Regions from separate parts of the Comamonas sp. GCA5 genome, predicted to be linked through region 2. Evidence: predicted binding sites of a transcription regulator. Region 2 holds the regulator's gene; the other holds the start of a gene.

Region 1 (3,458 bases), on a different contig from region 2:
GCAGATCTTGCCGTAGCGCAGGCCGGACAGGTCGGGCGTGTCCTCGGGGCCGTGGGGGTCGACGCCAATCGCCACGGAGATGTCGTGCACCTCGTTGTTGGCGAACAGGCGGTCGCGGTCCACCTCCCAGGTGTTGAGCACCTTGCCGCGCAGCGGCAGCACGGCCTGGGTGGCCTTGTCGCGGCCCATCTTGGCCGAGCCGCCGGCGGAGTCGCCCTCGACCAGGAACACCTCGTTGTCGGCAATGTCGCGGCTTTCGCAGTCGGTCAGCTTGCCGGGCAGCACGGCCACGCCGGAGCCCTTGCGCTTTTCGACCTTCTGGCCGGCCTTCTGGCGGATTTGTGCGGCCTTGATGGCCAGCTCGGCCAGTTTCTTGCCGAACTCCACATGGGCATTGAGCCACAGCTCCATGGCAGGCTTCACAAAGCCCGAGACCAGGCGCACGGCATCGCGGCTGTTGAGCTTTTCCTTGACCTGGCCCTGGAACTGCGGGTCCAGCACCTTGGCCGAGAGCACGAAGCTGGCGCGTGCGAACACGTCGTCAGGCATCAGCTTGACGCCCTTGGGCAGCAGGGCATGCAGCTCGATGAAGCTTTTGACGGCCTGGAACAGGCCATCGCGCAGGCCGCTTTCGTGCGTGCCGCCGGCGGTGGTGGGAATCAGGTTGACGTAGCTCTCGCGCATGGGCGCGCCCTGCTCGGTGAAGGCCAGGCACCAGGCGGCGCCTTCGCCTTCGCTGAAGGTGTCGCTGTGCTTGTCGGCATAGCCTTCGCCTTCGAGCAGCGGGATCACGGCGTCGGCGGTCAGCGTCTGCTCCAGGTAGTCCTTGAGGCCGCCCTTGTACTGCCACTGCTGGACGTCCTTGGTCTTTTCATTCGTCAGCGTGACGCTGACGCCGGGCATGAGCACGGCCTTGGAGCGCAGCAGGTGCACCAGCTCGCCCATGGGCAGGTGGGGGCTGTCGAAGTATTTGGCGTCGGGCCAGACGCGCACCGTGGTGCCCTGCTTGCGGTCGCCGGCCACCATGGCACGGCGGGCCAGGGGTTCGACCACATCGCCACCGGAAAACGCCAGCGTGGCGACTTCGCCGTCGCGGTGCACGGTCACTTCCAGGCGCGTGGCCAGGGCATTGGTCACGGACACGCCCACGCCGTGCAGGCCACCGGAGAAGCTGTAGGCCCCGCCGTTGCCCTTGTCGAACTTGCCGCCGGCGTGCAGGCGGGTGAAGACCAGCTCTACCACGGGGGCTTTTTCCTCGGGGTGCAGGCCAAACGGAATGCCGCGGCCATCGTCTTCCACACTGACCGAACCGTCGGTGTGCAGGGTGAGCTTGATTTTCTTGCCGAAACCGGCCAGCGCTTCGTCGGCGGCGTTGTCGATCACCTCCTGCAGGATGTGCAGGGGGTTGTCGGTGCGGGTGTACATGCCCGGGCGTTGCTTGACGGGCTCCAGGCCCTTGAGCACGCGGATCGAGCCTTCGGAATACGCGGATGCAGAAGTAGAGGGTTTAGCTGCCATGGGGGCGGATTGTAGTTCCGGCCACAGCCCAGCGCTGGATAAATTCACAGTAACCAAGACCAGACTCCGAGTCGCAAAGGCGGCATCGTGCCACCTGATGGCGGGAATATGCAATGCCTATCCCGCAGGTTGCAGCAGGTGGCGAAGCAATTCGCTACATTGCTTTCCATGCAAAACCAATCACAACAATCCATGCAGCGCCTGCCCATGCTCCAGGTGCTGCTGTGCGGGGGCATGGTCGTGACACTGGCCATGGGCATTCGGCATGGCTTCGGTCTGTGGCTGCTGCCCATCACCCAGGAAATGGGCTGGACGCGCGAGAGCTTCTCGCTGGCGATTGCCATCCAGAACCTGTCCTGGGGGGTGTTCGGCATCTTCGTGGGCATGATTGCCGACCGCATCGGCGCCTTCAAGGTGCTGATTGGCGGCGCCATCCTGTACGCGCTGGGGCTGGTGGGCATGGCGCTGTCGCCGACCACGCTGCTGTTCACCCTGACCACGGGGCTGATGATCGGGGCGGCACAGGCCGGCACCACCTATGCCGTGATCTACGGCGTGCTGGGGCGCCAGATTCCGGTGGAACGGCGCAGCTGGGCGATGGGTGTGACGGCCGCGGCCGGCTCGTTCGGCCAGTTCTTCATGGTGCCGGTGGAAGGCACGCTGATTGCCCAGTTCGGCTGGAGCAATGCGCTGCTGATCCTGGCGCTGATGGCGCTGATCATCGCCGTGCTGGCCTTCGGCCTGCGCGAGCCGGGCTTTGGCAAGGGCGCGGTGCTGCACCGCGAGCAGACGGTGGGCCAGGCCCTGAAGGAAGCCTGGACCAACCCCAGCTTCGTGCTGCTGCTGTCGGGCTATTTCGTCTGCGGCTTCCAGGTGATGTTCATCGGTGTGCACATGCCCAGCTACCTCAAGGACTTTGGCATGGCGCCGCACGTGGCCAGCATCGGCCTGGCGCTGGTGGGGCTGTTCAACATCTTCGGCACCTACCTGGCGGGCAACCTGGGCCAGAAGTACCCCATGCGCAAGCGCTACGTGCTGTCGGGCATCTACGGCCTGCGCTCGGTGGTGACGGTGCTGTTCCTGCTGGCGCCGCTGTCACCGTGGTCGGTCTATTGCTTCACCGCCGCCATGGGCTTCCTGTGGCTGTCCACGGTGCCGCTGACGAATGCCACCATCGCGCAGATCTTTGGCGTGCAGCACCTGTCGATGCTGGGCGGCTTCGTGTTCTTCAGCCACCAGATCGGCAGCTTCATGGGCGTATGGCTGGGCGGCTACCTGTACGACCAAAACGGCAATTACGACATGGTCTGGTATGTGTCGATCGCCCTGGGCATTTTTGCGGCGCTGGTGAACCTGCCCATCCGCGAGGCCAGCCTGGTGCGCAGGCCGGCCTCCGCGTAAGATGGCCAGCATGACAAGCGCCGCCCCCTCCTCCTTGCCTCTGGCGCTGCCCTGGTGGCAGCGCGCACTGATCTGGGCCTGCGTGCTGGCCGTGCTGCTGGGGGTGTTTGCCCTGTACACGCTGCCGGACTTCATGGTCACACTGGCCGGCTATATCTGGGCCTGCTTCTGAGCCTGGGCTCCCCGGCCCAGGGGGTGGGCCGGGAGTCGCCTTGTGCCCTGCTTTGTGATCACCGGTGCCTCGGAGGGCATCGGCGCTGAACTGGCCCGCCAGCTGGCCCACACCCACCAATCCCAAGTCCAACTGGTGCTGGCCGCCCGCACGGCGGCCAACCTGGCCAGCGTGGCCCAGGCCTGCCGCGAGGCCCAGGCCCAGGTGCTGGTGGTCCCCACCGACGTGTCCGACCCTACACAATGCCGCGCCCTGATCGACCAGGCCGTGCAGCAGTTTGGCGGCATCGACACCCTGATCAACAACGCCGGTGTCTCGGCCCATGCCCTGTTCTCAGACGTGCGCAGCGAAGACCTGCACTGGTACG
Region 2 (3,458 bases):
GGCAACACCAGCCTTTTTGCATCCAGAAACCCTTGAGGCCCATCATGGCGATGGATAGCAGTCAACGCACGCCCACATGGACCCGCAAGCCTCCAACACCTAGGTTTGGCCCGCAGCCTGGAGCAATTCCAGCATCAGGCTGATGCGGGCCTTGAGCGGACTCAGTGGACTGACCAGCGGATTCTCCTCACTCTGCGCCAGCACGATCCGTCCCTGCTCACAGCGCGTGCTGCGCCAGACCCGCACCCCGCGGTCCTGCGCGCGCAGCAAGGCCTGCTGCAGCGCCTGGTGCACCGAGCCATTGCCCGTACAGGCCACCACCAGCCCCTGCACCCCGGCCGCCACCAGAGCATCCACCGCCGCCGGGCGCGCACCTGCCGTGCTGGTCACAATTTCCACCCAGGGCCAGGCGTCAGCCACCGGCCACTCCGTCCATGCAGCGGCACACGGCAAGGTGGCCTCGCTACCGCCGACCCAGCGCACACGACCTTCTTCCACCCACCCCGCAGGTCCGGCATCGCCAGAGGTGAAAGCATGCACACGGTAGGGGTGGGCCTTGTGCACCTGCTGCGCACTGTGCACCTCCCCGGCCGCCACCGCCCACACCCCGGCCCGGCCCTGCGCTGTGCAAGCCAACGCATCGCGCAGATTGGCGGGCCCATCGGCGGACAAGGCCGTGGCCGGACGCATGGCGCAGGTCAGCACCACCGGCTTGGCCGGTTGTAGGACGCACTGCAGAAACCAGGCCGTCTCCTCCAATGTGTCCGTGCCATGCGTGATCACCACACCAGCCACCTCAGGCTGCAGCAGCCAGCGCTGGCAGGTCTGGGCCAGCTGCAGCCACACGGTGACATCCATGTCCTTGCTGTCCAGTTGCGCCACCTGCTCCAGCTCCAGGGACCAACCCTGGGGCACCGCCTGATCCGCAATCGGCTGTAGCAACTGCGCAACGCCCAACTGCCCCGCCTGGTAGCCCACGCCACCGCCCTGTGCATCCCCCAGGCCAGCGATGGTGCCCCCCGTTCCCAAGATAGCGATTTTTCTGCCTTCAGACACTTGCGGCCCTCACAAAACTGGTTAAAAATACAGGTACTGGATAAAACATCAGTTATCCATACAAGGACTGGCATGGAGCACACACCCCTCACCCCACGGCAACAGCAAATTCTGGATCTTATCCAGGACGCGATTGCCCGCACCGGCGCACCGCCCACCCGGGCTGAAATTGCGCGCACCCTGGGCTTTCGCTCCGCCAACGCGGCCGAGGAACACCTCAAGGCCCTGGCGCGCAAGGGCGTGTTGGAACTGGTCAGTGGCACCTCGCGCGGCATCCGCCTCGTCAGCGATGCTGTGCGCCACATCAATGCCGCCCGGGGCACGCACTTCGATCTGCCCATGACCGCCATGCAACCCCTGCTGCTGCCCCTCGTCGGGCGTGTGGCCGCCGGTTCTCCCATTCTGGCGCAAGAGCACATCGACCAAAGCTTCGCCGTGGAAAGCAGCATGTTCCCCACCAAGCCGGACTACCTGCTGCGGGTGCGCGGCATGTCCATGCGCGACGCGGGCATCCTGGACGGCGACTTGCTGGCCGTGCAATCCACACGCGATGCACGCAACGGCCAGATCGTGGTGGCGCGCCTGGGTGACGAAGTGACCGTCAAGCGCCTGCGCAAATCGGCACACGGCATTGAGCTGCTGCCCGAAAACCCGGACTACCCCGTCATCCAGGTTGGCGAAGAAGACAACTTCGCCATCGAAGGGCTGGCGGTCGGGCTGATCCGCAACAGCCTCCTGCTCTAAAACCACCCGCCGCCCAGTGCTTCTTCGGATGTCTATGCTGCCTTTCGAGAGCGGCAGGGACAGCCATCGCCTGTAATTGACTGCAACCACCCCAAGGAATCGACCATGACCACGCTGCACTGTGAACTGCCTTTGCCCAGATCCACCTGCCGCCCCCGGGTGGCCAGTAACCAGGACCAGTTTCATGCGCTCACCATGCCGCTGCCGGCCAGCAGCGCCTGCCACGGCAACGTCCGCCTGATGCGCCGCCCCAAGGATACCGACAGGGCACGCTTTGCCCTGTCCGGCAAGCTGGCCGACGTCTGTGCGGCCCTGGAAGCACTGGCAGCCCAGGAGGCCCGCCACCGCTTGCGCTGCGCAGCCAACTGATGGTCATCGCCCTTGGCTGGCAATGCACGATGGAAAACGCCTGACAAGAAACATCGCCAGACCGGCCAACACAAGCCCCCACGCCCACACGAACATGTGTCATGCCTGCGCAAGCTGATGAAACTGCTGCATGACTTGCCCGGACAGGAGGACTTATGAGCCACACACCTTCTTCCACACCACGCCAACCCACGCTGCCCAGCAGCGGTGGCCTGATGGGACGCAGCTTCATTTACCGCACCGCGGAGAAAACCGACGTGCGCCTGACCTGGGCGCGCGCCAAGGCCAACCTGCCATTGCTCAGCGCACAGGTTGCCAAGCTCTCCAATCCATAGCATTCGGCGCTGACCAGCTTTGGGGGATTGGCCTGTTTGCCCGCCTAAGTTGGAATAGACCAAGCTGGATGTGCTGCATGCCTGCTGAAGTGCTGCACAGTCTTGCAGCAATGTGGTTGCGGCACAGATGCCCCTACATGGCCCCGCAGCATCACAAGACTGCTGCCACGTACAGTTGGCAAGCACCTTTAGGGTCGCCGGAGCACTCCACCCCATCGCCCATACCCAACCACTGCCGCCGCACTGGCACAGCATCAGTGTCCCGTCCTACTGCGCCATGGATTGCTGGAACACCCGCCTTGGCATAGATTGTCTGGAACGCAGCATTCGCGCCACCCAGGAGGCTGGACATGTTCAAACACCTGCTGATCCCCACCGATGGTTCCGAACTCTCGAAGGAGGCCGTGCGCTCGGGCATCCGCCTGGCGCATGAACTGGGTGCCAAGGTCACTGCCCTGTATGTGATGCCGGATTACAACGCGCTGATTTATGGTGCCGAAGCCTTACTGACCATCAACGCGGCGGAGTTTGATGCACATGTGCAGGAGTTCGCGGACAAAGCCCTGCACTTCGTCGAACACCTAGCGCGCGAGCAAAACGTCCCCTGCGCCACGGTCCGCACGACTAGCGCCTCCATCTACCGTGCCATTGTCAAGCAGGCCCAGGACCTGGATTGCGACCTGATCTGCATGGCCTCCCATGGACGCAAGGGAATTAGCGAGCTGTTGCTGGGCAGCGAAACCCAGAAGGTGCTAACACATTCCAGCATTCCCGTGCTGGTCCACCGCGCAGTTCCCAAAGAGCGTAAAAAAACCTAGCACCGGGCACGATCCCCGTACCGCCGATTGCACGACCTTGATGGTGTCGGCAGTGGGCCTCACCATTCCTGCAAGGCGCTCGCCCAAGTCCGCTTCACGACGACCTGGCCACGCTCGCTCAGTACATGCCGTACTG

Evidence for each region. Region 2 encodes LexA, which represses DNA repair genes until DNA is damaged. Its sites were predicted from a motif close to ACTGTATNNNNATACAGT; they were not measured.
Region 1: SJH88_RS13570 (DNA topoisomerase IV subunit B) is a predicted target of LexA. The motif match lies at 1,552-1,569, and genes of this name have one in related genera.

Annotation. Positions count from the first base shown of each region.
Region 1 covers NZ_JAZHFR010000060.1:13,549-17,006, reverse strand. The annotation lists gene SJH88_RS13570 (DNA topoisomerase IV subunit B) at 1-1,518, opposite strand, end outside; gene SJH88_RS13565 (MFS transporter) at 1,726-2,919, shown strand; gene SJH88_RS13560 (hypothetical protein) at 2,930-3,091, shown strand; gene SJH88_RS13555 (SDR family oxidoreductase) at 3,134-3,458, shown strand, end outside.
Region 2 covers NZ_JAZHFR010000036.1:2,484-5,941, forward strand. The annotation lists gene SJH88_RS10370 (asparaginase) at 100-1,056, opposite strand; gene lexA (transcriptional repressor LexA) at 1,129-1,800, shown strand; gene SJH88_RS10380 (hypothetical protein) at 1,906-2,169, shown strand; gene SJH88_RS10385 (hypothetical protein) at 2,325-2,504, shown strand; gene SJH88_RS10390 (universal stress protein) at 2,855-3,322, shown strand.